2 regions of the Lactobacillus sp. 3B(2020) genome follow, and region 2 is predicted to be linked to the other one. Evidence: predicted binding sites of a transcription regulator. Region 2 holds the regulator's gene; the other holds the start of a gene.

Region 1 (6,504 bases), 1.0 Mb from region 2:
TGAAGGTGATCATGTTGATAACGGCCTCTTCTTGTTGCGTTAAATGACCATCACGGAGACTAGGGACGCCTAATTCAGACTGAAAAGCAAAATTTAAAGAAAGGGCAGCTAATTGTTGGCCAATCGTATTTTGATCAATTTGGGGCAGTTGATTCCAAGCGTTACGATCACCAAAAATGGGAACACGCGTATCAAGCCAAAAGTTATTGGTTAATTTAAGCCAGGTTTCTTGGTCGATATTGTCTTCATTTTCGTCCCAGTTAATTGCACGGTAGTATAAGTATGACATGGTTAATTTCTCCTTTAGATCATGCAGGCGCTACATTCATTCGCGGTTTTAATTTCATTATCTTCGGTAAAGGTACGAACATAGTAGAGGGTTTTAATGCCTTTTCGCCAGGCATAATTACGTAAGTGGTTTAAGTCGCGAGTGGTCATTTTGGGTTGTTCAGGATGTTTCCATTCGTACATGCCAGTTGGGAGGGTTGAACGCATAAACAAGGTTAGGCTCATCCCTTGATCAATATGGCGTTGGGCTACGGCATAAGTATCAATGATTTTGCGTTGGTCAAGATCATAAGCTGGGGTGTAGTAGGGTAAAGTTTGGTTTGACAAAAATGGAGCCGGATAAAAAATCGAGCCGACTTGATTTTCTTGCCGTTGTTCAACCAGTTGGGTAATCGGCTGTAGGGAAGCACTGGTTTCGTTAATATAAGAAATTGAACCAGTTGGTGCTACGGCCAAGCGGTTGCGGTGGAAAAGACCATCTTGCATGACGCGTTGCTTAAGTTGTTTCCAATCGGCGATAGTTGGGAGGTTAATTTTGGCAAAGATTGCTTGGTTTTTAGGGAATTTTAATTGGAATTCGTGATGCAGGTATTGGTCAAAATAAGTTCCATCCGCATAGTGGGATTTTTTAAAGTTATGGAAACTAGTACCGCGTTCTTTAGCAATCTTCCAACTCGCTAATAAAGAGTAATAATTTAAAGCAATAAAATAAGCTTCGACAAATTCCAAGGCTACCGGCGAACCATATTCAATTTGATTTACTGCTAAGGCGGTGTGGAGCCCCATTGCACCAAGACCAATCGTATGGTATAGCTGGTTTCCTTTCATGATACTTGGCACCTCTTGAATGTTGGTGGTTTCAGTAACACTTGTTAAAGCCCTTACGGCTAGTTCAACGGAATGGCCAAAATTAGGCGACTTAATCATATTCAGCATGTTGGTTGAACCTAAATTACAAGAAATATCAGTACCGACAGTTTGATAAGATAGATCGGGCTCTAATTTTGAGGGAGTTTGCGGTTGCAGGATCTCGCTACATAAGTTGCTCATAATGACTTTGCCATCAACCGGATTGTGGCGATTAACCGTGTCGATATTTAAAATATAAGGATAACCAGATTCTTGTTGCAGACGAGAAATTTCTTGTTCCAATTCACGAGCATTGATCGTGGTTTGTTTAATATCTGGATTGTTGACCAAGTTGTCATATTCTTTGGTAATATCAATATATGAGAACGGTTGCCCGTAGTATTTTTCAACATCGTAAGGGCTAAAGAGATGCATCGGTTGGTTGGTTTTCAGTAATTCATAGTATTTGTCCGGAACGACAAGTCCTAGCGATAAGGTTTTTACCCGAATTTTTTCATCAGCATTTTCTTTCTTAGTTGCTAAAAAGGCCAAAATATCAGGATGGAAAACATTTAAATATACAACCCCGGCTCCTTTACGCTGGCCCAGTTGATTTGAATAGCTAAAGGTATCTTCTAAAATCTTCATTACCGGAATTACCCCTGAAGAAGCATTGGCAATCTTTTTGATGGGATCACCAGCCGCTCGTAAATTGGAAAGGTTCACGCCAACTCCGCCACCTAGTCTTGATAATTGGAGGGCTGAATTAACGGTACGGCCAATTGACAACATTGAATCCTGGGTGTCAATTAAAAAGCAAGATACCATTTGTCCCCGGCGAGCTTTACCAGCGTTTAAGAAGGTTGGCGTAGCCGGTTGGTAACGTTGAGTGATCATTTCAGTCGCTAAGCCTTCGGCGAGTTGTTCATCACCGCGACCTAAGTAGAGGGCATTCGCTAAAACGCGATCGTTAAAATCTTCCAGGAAAGTTTGGCCATCGTTAGTCTTTAAGGCATATTGATTGTAGAATTTATAAGCTCCCATAAAGCTCCGGAAGCGAAAGTTATGGGCACGCAATTTTTGATCAAGTTGCTGAATGAATTGACGGGTGTACTGCGAAAAAACTTGACCATCTAAGTAATCGTGGTCCACTAACCAATCGATCCGTTGATCAATTGAAGTAAAGGTTTTGGTACGGGGAATAATTTCTTCAGTAAAATAAGCCTTTACAGCTTCTTGATCATATTGAACAGGAATTTGATCGTCTTGCGGAATGTTAACCAGGTTGTTTAAAGTAAAAAAATCTTTTGTCATTATTCGGCCTCCGTGCTTTTTTCTACGATTAAGTTGGCAATACGTTGAACGTCCTGTTCGCTCCCCCGTAATTCAAAATCCGTTAAGTAAGGGAACTTAAAGCGACGCGCATATTGTTTGGCGGTTAAGGCAAATTGGCGGTTAAAATTACGGTTACCGCTCCCAATAATGCCATAGCAACGATGATAATTATCAGCGTACCCCAGCCAATGACTCAAAATGGGCGAAAGAATTTCATGGCACCCATTCTGTCGTCCATTACCACCGTCCAAAAAGGCTGGGAGGATGGTGATAAAGGGATGCTCAAGCTTACGGAAATTAAAATTATCTTTTACGTTAAGTGAATGTACGATAATTCCTTGTTCTTTAAGATGATTAGTCAGTCGTTGAACGAAATTATGGGTGTTGCCACTTAAACTTATATACAATATATAGACGTTTTTAGTCATTAACAGCTCTCCTAACACAATATGTTGTGCCAAGAGTATATCAGAATTCTTGCCATCTTAAAAATTAGATTTTTCTAATATATCTTTTGATAACGAAACTAGAAAAAAGCGGAAAAACTGTCAATAAAGGAAGTCACTCAGCATTAAATTGATGGTAATCAACGCTAACATTAGAAAAATCTAATGTTTTTGAGTAACAAAATGATAAATTACTTACAATTAACTATCTTAAGATTAATAAAAGAGAGTAAAAACAATTGAGGATGGTTAAGAGCGAGCGTTTACCAGTTTGAACTAAAAATGGTTTAGAAAAAAATACCGAACGATGCTGAATTAAAAAATTCGGATCGCGCGGTATTTTTTATATCGTCAAAACTTGAAAGGAGCTAATGGCGTTGAAAATGTTATTAACAAGGTAGTGGGCTAATGCTAATCCTTACAAGTTGGTATATTAGACTGCTAGTAGGTAGAGGTTGGGAAAAAAGCTCCTTGACGGCCTGGTTGGGATAAGAAGAGCGAAGGTTGATTCATTAGAATCGGCCTTTCGTTCGCACTTATCCGTTAAGGCCGTACTTTGGAGCGAACCAGCCAACTGGTTTGGCGTTTGTGAGCCCATGCAAGGCTGAATAGGTTGGTGCGACCGTTAGGGAAGCAACTGCCATTCAGCTACTGCTTTGACCTTAGTTACTAAGTAACATTCGGAGATGACAAAGAGGCCGGAAAGAAACATTAGTTTCTTCCCGGCCTCCTTGTATGGAAGACCTAAAATATTTAGTTATAAATCAATATAATCTGGCTTCGTTAGGAAGTTTTCCGTCGATATTACCAACCCATCTCCTTAGCAGCAGCGGGAAGGGCGAGTTTACCGGCAGCGAGTTCAGCGAAGGCTTGATCAAAGATCTTAAAGACTTGATCAAGTTGTTCCTCGGTGATCACCAGTGGTGGTTGGAAACGAAGGATGTTTCCCCGTAGGCTAATGATGATTGCCCCAAGTTCGAAGACCCGGTAGATTAATTTCGTTGTTGCTTCTTCATCAGGTGCGCCCGTTGCGGGGTTAACGATATCAATCCCGCCATCTAGGCCGTACATCCGAACGCCACCGATGAACGGATACTTTTCCTTGGCGGCTTCAAAGTACGCTTTCGCCTTGGCGCCGAGCTTTTGCGAACGTGCTAGTAAGTGTTCTTTTTCGATAACATCAATCGTTGCTAAAGCCGCGGCACTGGTAACCGGATTTCCAGCAGTCGTGTAAACGTTGGCCGGAGCCCCTAGAGATTCCATAATCGCTTTGCGGCCAATGACGGCACTTAATGGTAAGCCGGAGGCGAGGGACTTCGCCGTTGAAATCATGTCGGGTTCAATTTCCGGGAAGTTTTGGATCGACCACCATTTCCCGGTCCGCCCCATACCTTGGTTAACTTCATCCACCGCAAAGAGAATGCCATGTTCTTTGGCAAAATCATAAATCTTTTGCATGAAGGCGGGAGGCATCATCGCAATTCCCCCGTCCCCTTGAATAGCTTCAATTACAATCACGGCCACTTCATCGGCCGGTAAGTAAGTTTCAAAGGGCTCTTTAAAAGCCTTAAAGTAACGATTAACGAAGTGTTCGTCACTTTCGTCAGCTTCTTGTTCCCACGGAGATGGGAATGGAACCTTAACCACCCCGGGCAACAGGGGACCTAACTTCCGGGTCATGTTTAAGCTTACCCCGGATAAGGTTAAAGATCCATACGTGGAGCCGTGATAAGCCCCGGTAAATGAGACTATGTATTGGCGCCCGGTATAGGCGCGAGCGAACTTAATGATCGCGTCGTTCGCATCGGAACCTGAGTTACCCCAGGCCACCTCTACCGGACCGGACATTGGAGCAATCGCTGCTAATCGCTTCGCGAGCTTAGCAGTCGTACTGTTGGCAAAGTAAGCTGGTGTGTACTGGGTTAGTTTGGCGGCTTGATCTTGGATGGCTTTGACCACGGTCGGGTGGGCGTGACCGGTATTAGTAGCCGAAGCGCTGGCCAAGAGATCAAGGTAGTGATTGCCTTCAACATCGGTTAGGACTGCTCCCTTCCCGTGATCAAGCACCACGTCGAAGTATTTAATACGGGCACAAGTCGCAAAAACATCATTTTCTTGAGCTAATAATTGATGATTACTTCCAGTCATGTTATTTCTCTCCCTTCTTAGCAAGGTATGAGTGACGAATTCCGTATGTGAAGTAGATGATTACCCCGAGGACGAACCAACCACCAGCATAGACCTTAGCTTGGACATCCAAACCCCAGAAAACGAAGAGGGAAGCTAAGAAGCCAAGTATTGGCATTACGGGGTAAAGGGGCATCTTGAAAGCAGGTTCTGGAATATCTTTTCCTTCCCGCTTCCGCAGGGCGTAGATCCCAAGGGAAACGAACATGAAGGCAATTAAAGTTCCGGCAGAAATCAATTGGGACAAGAAAGCAAATGGGAAGAAGGCTCCGATCAAAATAGCGATGATCGCTAAAGTCCATAAAGCCCGGTTAGGCCGGTTTCGAGCATCCAAATTACCAAGGAACTTTGGCAACATGCCATCCCGACCGAAGGAGTAGATCAACCGGGAACCAGCCATGGTCATTCCGATTAAAGCGGTGAACATTCCGAAGACGGCGATGGTTTGAACAACTGAGGCAACGGCTGGGTGACCAGCTGCCCGCAAGGCTAAACCAACTGGTTCGGCTGAGTTAGCATACTTGGTGTAATGCAATACCCCCATCAAGACGAGGGCCACGGCAACGAAGAGAACCACGGCGATTAACAATGATCCCAGGATCCCACGGGGCATCGTCTTTTGCGGATCTTTTGCTTCAGCAGAGTTAGCCGCGATTGAGTCAAATCCAATGTAGGACAGGAAAATCATCGAAACCCCAGCGTAGATCCCTTGCCAACCCCCAAAGGGCCCATTTGGCGTTGGGCGATACTTAGGAATAAATGGGGTGAAGTTAGCTGCCTTGATGGCCGTCATCCCAACAACAATGAACAAGAGAATTGCAAAGACCTTCAAGAGAACCAGGATATTTTCAACCCGGGCGGCTTGGGAAACCCCACGAGAAACTAGGTAGGCGACCAGGGCGATGACACAAAGGGAAATCAGGTCGACCACCCCACCATTAGTTCCAAATGCATTAGAGAGCGAGGCAGGTAACTTTAGGCCAAGTGGTGCAACTAGGGCCCGGAGGTTAGCCGAAAGCCCAGAACCAACAAAGGCGAGGGCAATAAAGTACTCAGCCAAGAGGGCCCAACCGGCAATCCAACCAAAGAATTCCCCGAAAACCACGTTAATCCACGAATAAGCAGATCCAGCAAATGGCATGGCAGCCGCCATTTCAGCATAAGCAAAGGCAACTAATCCTGCCACCACGGCAGCGACTAAGAAAGAAATCGCTACAGATGGACCAGTATGCATGGCAGCCACTTCCCCTGGCAGGGTAAAAATGGACGTGGAAACAATCGTCCCAACCCCGAGGGCCAAGAAATCTCGAACCCGCAGAGTTCGAATTAAATGACTATCCTTATCTTGATATACACTCGGGTTTTCTTTCCGAGTAATGGTTTGCCAAAGACTCATAAT
Region 2 (6,504 bases):
GGAGACACTTGATAAATTGTTTTTACCATCCAAGTCGGTTTGAATTTTTCTAACACAATTATTTCCTCACACAAAATTAACTAAACTTCATTATAACGGTCTACTTGTTCTGGTTCAAATTTTAACCTTGTAATTACCCTATTTAACTTTATTGTTAAAAAAAAGATTAGGGCAAGTTAGATAACCGTCCTAATCCAATTCATTTAATTTAAAGTTTAGTTTAAAGCCTTCTTAGCCTCTTCAACCAAAGCCTTAAAAGCATCGGCATCGTTAACTGCGAGATCGGCTAACATCTTCCGGTTGATATCAATGTTAGCTAACTTCAAACCATGCATCAACTTGGAGTAGCTAAGTCCGTTCATACGGGCACCAGCGTTAATCCGGGCAATCCATAATTCACGGAACTTACGCTTGTTAACCTTCCGGTCACGAAATGCGTAAGTGTAACCCTTCATAACTTGGTCCTTAGCAGTCTTAAAAAGACGGTGCTTTGAACCAGTGTAACCCTTAGCCAACTTCATAATGCGCTTCCGACGAGCGCGCGTAACTGTTCCACCCTTAACTCGCATAGTGGTAACCTCCTAAAATACTAGTTTTATTTTAATCGTGTAGGCTCGCTACTAATCTTACTTAGCAGGAAGCATCTTCTTGAAACGCTTTACGTTAGACTTATCCATCATGGATAAACCACGTAATTGACGACGTTGCTTCTTAGTCTTACCGTGGAAACGGTGGCTAGTAAATGAGTTACCACTCTTGAAACCACCCTTAGCAGTCCGCTTAAAACGCTTTGCAGCAGCGCGATTAGTCTTCATCTTTGGCATAATGAATTCCTACCTTCTTTGTTATTTTTTTGCCTTGTCGTTAAGGGGAGCAAGTGTTAAGAACATACTCCGCCCTTCCATCTTTGGCCGTTGCACAACCGTGGCGATGTCTTTAGTTTCATCAGCCATCTTCTCAATCATGTCACGACCGATATCCTTATGCGTAATTGCACGACCTCGGAAGCGAAGCGAGACTCGAACTTTGTCACCCTTTTCGATGAACTTCCGAACCCGCCCTAACTTCACGTTAAAATCATTCGTATCAATTGTGGGACTTAAGCGGATTTCCTTAACTGCAACAGTCTTTTGGTTCTTCCGCGCTTCCCGTTCTTTTTTTTGCATTTCAAAACGGTACTTCCCGTAGTCCATAATCCGAGCAACGGCTGGACGCGCTTTGGGAGCAACTAAAACTAAGTCAAGATCAGCAGCTTCTGCCATCCGCAAAGCTTCTTCTTTTGACTTAACTCCGAGTTGTTCACCATCTTGGTCAATTAACCGAACTTCCTTGGCCCGAATACCGTTATTGACAATCATTCCCTGAGCTATGGCAACACACCTCCGATATTTTTAGTGGAAAGAGCAAGCAAAAAAGCGGAGTGCACACCACCCCGCCGTAAAATGGTAATATTCCAACCATCATACTTCAACTCATCAGCCCGGCAACCTGTTTATTACCAAGGCGAGAAGCGGGTGCTTCTGCTTTTTTTCTTTCAACACTACATATACTATAAAAATTACCACTCCAAGTCAAGAACTTTTTATATTTTTCCTAACTTCTGTCGTAAATTGTCACCACCAACCGTAACTTCCCGGGATAAAAAGCGAATTCGTTCCATAATCCGTTTTGCCTTTAGTGGTTCTTGATCCCCTTTTACATCAACTGCCAAGTGTTTCTCAAGCTCAACCATTGTAAAATTAGAAGAGAAAAAGGTTGGTAATTCCATCTGCATCCGGTATTCCAAAATCACACCCAAAACTTCATCCCGGACCCAAGCTGACATCGCATCGGCACCAATATCATCGATCATTAAGATTGGAGCCTGTTTAATCCGATCCCGTTCCAAGTCAGTTGTATTTTTTCCAATTGAGCTCTTCATGCTAACCGCAAAAGTAGGAAAATGAATTAAAATTGATTGAATTCCGCGTTCCCTGGCGAGCCCATTGGCAATCGCACCAAGCAAAAAGGTTTTGCCGACCCCAAACTCACCGGTTAGATACATTCCTGGCATAAAGCTACTTGGTGAATAATCATGGACAAATCGCATGCCACGTTGAAAGGCAACGTTTCGATATTCAGAAGCATTTTCACCTTCTAGAAAAGCATTTTCAAAGGTCGCATTAGCAATAAACTTAGGCATAGCCAAAGTTTCAACTAAAGATCGTTGCTTTGCCGCTGCCCTTTGAGCGCGGAGTTGTTCAGTTGGAACATAAACAACATCAATTTGCCCAGCCGATATCGCTAACCGCGGAACATATCCAGGGGCGACACTTGCCTTGCCTTGTTTAACCAAGTCCCGGTCATGAACAAATTCGTATAACTTAGAGCTCCCTCGGTTAATGCTTTCTTGGTCAAGTTCATCTTGATGATTCCGAAGGAAGGATTGGACTTCCGGATCGGCAAAGACTGCTTTCATAATTTTACGATATGCCTCATCCCCACCTTGAGGGCTAATGATCCCATCCATCGTTTGATTAACTGATTCCATTTAAATCCCTCCTTTTAGTTGTGCTTATGATGTTTCTTCATATCAGCGAGCATTTTTTTCATTTCGGCAACCCGTTTAGGATCAACTTCGCCCCCTTTTTTTCCTTTAGTTGGATGGTCAGACTTCTTCGCCCATTCTGGTAGCTCTTCTTTGATCCGCGGTCGTTTATTACTGTAATTAGATGAATGGCGATTTTGTCGTTGATCAAAACGTTCTCGTTGTTTTTCCTGATGACTTTGTGCTTGCCGTAAAGCCTGAGCAGCTGAATTAATTCCTTTGGATTGCCAAGACGAAGCAATTGAAATTGCTAGGTTAGCAACCAGATTATCCATTCCTTGATCAACTAACAAATACCAAGTTAAAACATTCAATACGCTTCCTGGTAAGTTACTATTACGCCCAATTTCCATTAAAACTCGTTGCTCAGCCGGGGTGACAAACCCCCCTTTTTGTTCTTTAATTTGCTTAAGGAATGGAATCGGAGCCAATCGATCAGCTAGTTGAACCAGTTCGCGCATTGGTTGAGAAAAACCGGTTACGTCCTCATTGTCACTGACAACTTGAAGTTTGGTTTGAACTGGCTGACTAGCACGCTGGACCTCATTTTTAAAAGTTAATTTTCTAAAAGTATTAGTTGCAAGATCCGTTGCCCGGGCAGCCAAGTTAGCCAACTGAAGCTCATCAAAACCATATAACCGGTGCTCTGCCAAAATTAACTTTTGCGCCTCCCGTAATTGATCCTCTGGAACACCCAGACTGTCCGCTTGACGAAGGAAAAAATTAAAATCGAAATTCTCAGTTGGCACCGATAAAGAAGGCGTCTGATCAGTCGGCAATGATTGTCGCGCCTTAGTTATTGCCTGGTCATCTTTAGCTTGCGTACTTGGATCCGGTTTAAAAACAGTAAAGAAACTTTTCGTAACTTGTTTTAGTTGGCTAGGATCAAAAAAATTCTCCTTTGCCCGTTGAACCAAGTGATTAAATTCATTTGCCCCGACTTGTTGCAATAATAAAACAGATAACAAATCATCGTTAATTAATTCAACTGGGGTTAGTGGTGGTTGAACCTCAAAAACGAGGGTTACTCCTAATTCATCGCTTAATTGGTAAGTTTTTATCAACCCCAAACCTTCTAAGCGGTCAAGAGCCCGCGAAAAGGCAGGTAAACCAATGTTTAAACGAACTAGCAAAGTACTGACCAGTTGTCGTTTTGTTAAGACCGGGTTTGGTTTAACTAAGTCACTTAAAGCTAAAAAAAGCCCTAATGCATCAGCGCCAAGCAGGGGCTGATAGAAGGGCAAAAAAGATGTTTGCAAAAGCCCAACAAACTTCGGATTGGCACTAACTAAGTATCCCGTTTTAGGAGTTATCGGGGCACGTTCAATCATCATTGGTCTCCGTTTGATGATGTTGTTTATCCATGACCGATTTAAGTTCATTCATAAAGGTATCAACATCTTTAAATTGCCGATAAACGCTAGCAAAACGAATATAAGCGATCTGATCAACCTCTTGTAACTCATTCATCACAAATTCGCCAATCACCTGGCTTGAAACCTCATTTTCTCCAAGCCGCCGGACCCGGGATTCAACATTTGAAGCAATATCAGTTAATTTTTCCATACTAACGGGTCGCTTTTCTGCTGAACGTACTAAGCCATTCAAAACTTTTTGCCGGCTAAATTCTTGGCGGGTTCCATCCTTTTTAATTACCAAAAGTGGGGTCTCTTCATATCGTTCAAAGGTAGTAAAGCGAAAGCCGCAATTCATGCATTCGCGGCGCCGCCGGATAAAAGTCCCATCTTCGCTCGGACGACTGTCAACAACTCGCGAGCCGTTATGATGACAATGTGGACAAATCATCACTAACCTCCTAATTATTCCTTAACTCAATAGGTTCATTTTATTATAGCATTATTAAAGCCACTTAAACAGCCAATTATCAACTTGCAAGTAGGTATTCATTATCGATCCTTCATTATCGATCACCACATTCGCTAGCTCTTGTTTCTGCTCGAGCGGCCATTGGGCATTAATCCGAGCTTGTGCCGTTGCCTTATTATAATGATTGCGCGCCATTAATCGTTTTAATTGAGTTGCCGGCTTAACAGCAACAACCATTACGGCATCACACATGGTCTCGTATCCCCCTTCGAATAAGAGTGGAATATCTAAAACCACTAATTTCACTTGATTGGCCCTGGCCTTTTTTAAATCCACACAAAACTCTTGGTGAATAATTGGCCCTAAAGCTTGATTTAGCTTTGTTTCTGCTTGCGCATCGCCAAAGACCATTTCCCCCAATTTGGCTCGTAGCAAAGTCCCATCCGAAGCTAAAATTTGGGAACCAAAAGCCGCTACCAACCGCTTTAGGCCCAGTTGATGGGGTTCCACTACCCGGCGGGCAATTAAGTCACCATCAATAATTACCGCTCCTTTTTGCGCAAGATATTTTGACACCGTTGATTTACCGGTTGCAATCCCCCCAGTTAAGCCTAAAACCTTAGTCATCGGCTTTTACCAATGGTTGACAACGGGGACAGAAAGTCGTTCCTCGTTGGGCAACCTTAATCTTAACGAGCTTAGTTCCACACCGGTGGCATTTTTCACCGCCTCGGCCATAAACATCCAATTCATTTTGGAATTTTCCAGCATCCCCAAAAGCATTCTTAAAAGAGTGGACTGTTGTTCCATGATGTTCGGTTGCCCGGGCTAATTCATGAATGATGTTTTCACGTAACTTAGCAATTTTCGCTTCTGATACTTGGTTTGTGGGTTCTTCGGGATTGATCTGAGTTTCCCACAGGACTTCATCTGCATAAATATTTCCGAGACCGGCTACATGGGCTTGATTGAGTAAGAAAGGTTTAATCTTACTATGGGACTTTTTCATAATCTTTACTAAATAATCAAGTTTAAGATCTTCTTCAGTTGGTTCGGGACCAATCTTTGCCAAGCCGCCATACTGCATTTCTGTTCCGGTTTTAACCAAATGCATCCGTCCGAACTTACGGGTATCCCGATAGCCTAAATCAGTACCATCAGTAAAATGAAATAACACGTGAACATGCTTATCAATTGCAGTCCCCGTTTTTTGGTTAAAATAACTTCCTTCCATTCGCAAGTGCGAGATCATTGTTAAGTCATTTGAAAAACGAAAAAGTAAGTACTTTCCGCGCCGATCAATTCGTTCAATTGTTTGTCCAATCAAAGCTTCTTTAAAATTTTCAACTGAATTTTCAATCATTTTTGGATAATATATATCAATCCCGTTAACTTGCCGTCCCGCAGCAATCCGCATTAACCCCCGCCGAACAGTTTCTACTTCTGGTAATTCTGGCACAATCTCCGCCTACCTTTTGATTTATTTATATTTATTATAGTTAAAATTAGTCTTAGTTCTCAAGTATCTGGGCTGAAACTAAAAAGAGAATGGAAAAGTCCACCATACAAGGCTATGACTTTCCCATCCTCTAAACTTTTATTCACTAATCTAACTTTTTAAGATCATACCAAGTATCGCCCACCTTTTTCTCAACTTTCAAAGGTACTGCGAGCTCCATTGCTGAATCCATTACCTTTGGAACCAATTCAGCCAAGACTGGAATTTCTTCTTCTGGGGCTTCAAAGACCAATTCGTCGTGAATTTGTAGCAACATCTTAGCTTTAAGATGCTGTTTTGCCAACTCTTTTGGCATCTTAATCATCGCGATTTTAATGATATCAGCAGCACTACCCTGAATCGGCGTATTCATCGCCGTCCTTTCAGCAAAAGAACGTATATTAAAGCTCTTGGCATTAATATCTGGTAAATAACGCCGCCGGTGAGTAATTGTTTCAACATAGCCTTGTTTACGCGCAACTTCAACAATTTCCTTAACATATTTTGCTACGCCCGGAAATTCTTCAAAGTAAGCTTCAATAAAATCATGGGCTTGTTTCCGAGAAACGTGGATGTTTTGGGCTAATCCAAA

What was found. Region 2 encodes NrdR, which represses ribonucleotide reductase genes. Its sites were predicted from a motif close to ACACNATATATNGTGT; they were not measured.
Region 1: a site for NrdR is predicted at 2,915-2,930, ahead of GTO83_RS09510 (class Ib ribonucleoside-diphosphate reductase assembly flavoprotein NrdI). Genes of this name have one in related genera too.

What each region holds. Positions count from the first base shown of each region.
Region 1 is NZ_CP047410.1:1,903,752-1,910,255, reverse strand. It holds gene GTO83_RS09520 (ribonucleotide-diphosphate reductase subunit beta) at 1-289, opposite strand, end outside; gene nrdE (class 1b ribonucleoside-diphosphate reductase subunit alpha) at 304-2,451, opposite strand; gene GTO83_RS09510 (class Ib ribonucleoside-diphosphate reductase assembly flavoprotein NrdI) at 2,451-2,900, opposite strand; gene GTO83_RS09505 (aspartate aminotransferase family protein) at 3,723-5,066, opposite strand; gene GTO83_RS09500 (APC family permease) at 5,068-6,501, opposite strand.
Region 2 is NZ_CP047410.1:772,218-778,721, reverse strand. It holds gene GTO83_RS03775 (YqeG family HAD IIIA-type phosphatase) at 1-56, opposite strand, end outside; gene rplT (50S ribosomal protein L20) at 216-569, opposite strand; gene rpmI (50S ribosomal protein L35) at 627-824, opposite strand; gene infC (translation initiation factor IF-3) at 846-1,358, opposite strand; ribosomal protein L20 leader region at 1,402-1,532, opposite strand; gene dnaI (primosomal protein DnaI) at 1,583-2,530, opposite strand; gene GTO83_RS03750 (DnaD domain protein) at 2,545-3,918, opposite strand; gene nrdR (transcriptional regulator NrdR) at 3,911-4,393, opposite strand; gene coaE (dephospho-CoA kinase) at 4,448-5,041, opposite strand; gene mutM (bifunctional DNA-formamidopyrimidine glycosylase/DNA-(apurinic or apyrimidinic site) lyase) at 5,034-5,873, opposite strand; gene polA (DNA polymerase I) at 6,019-6,504, opposite strand, start outside.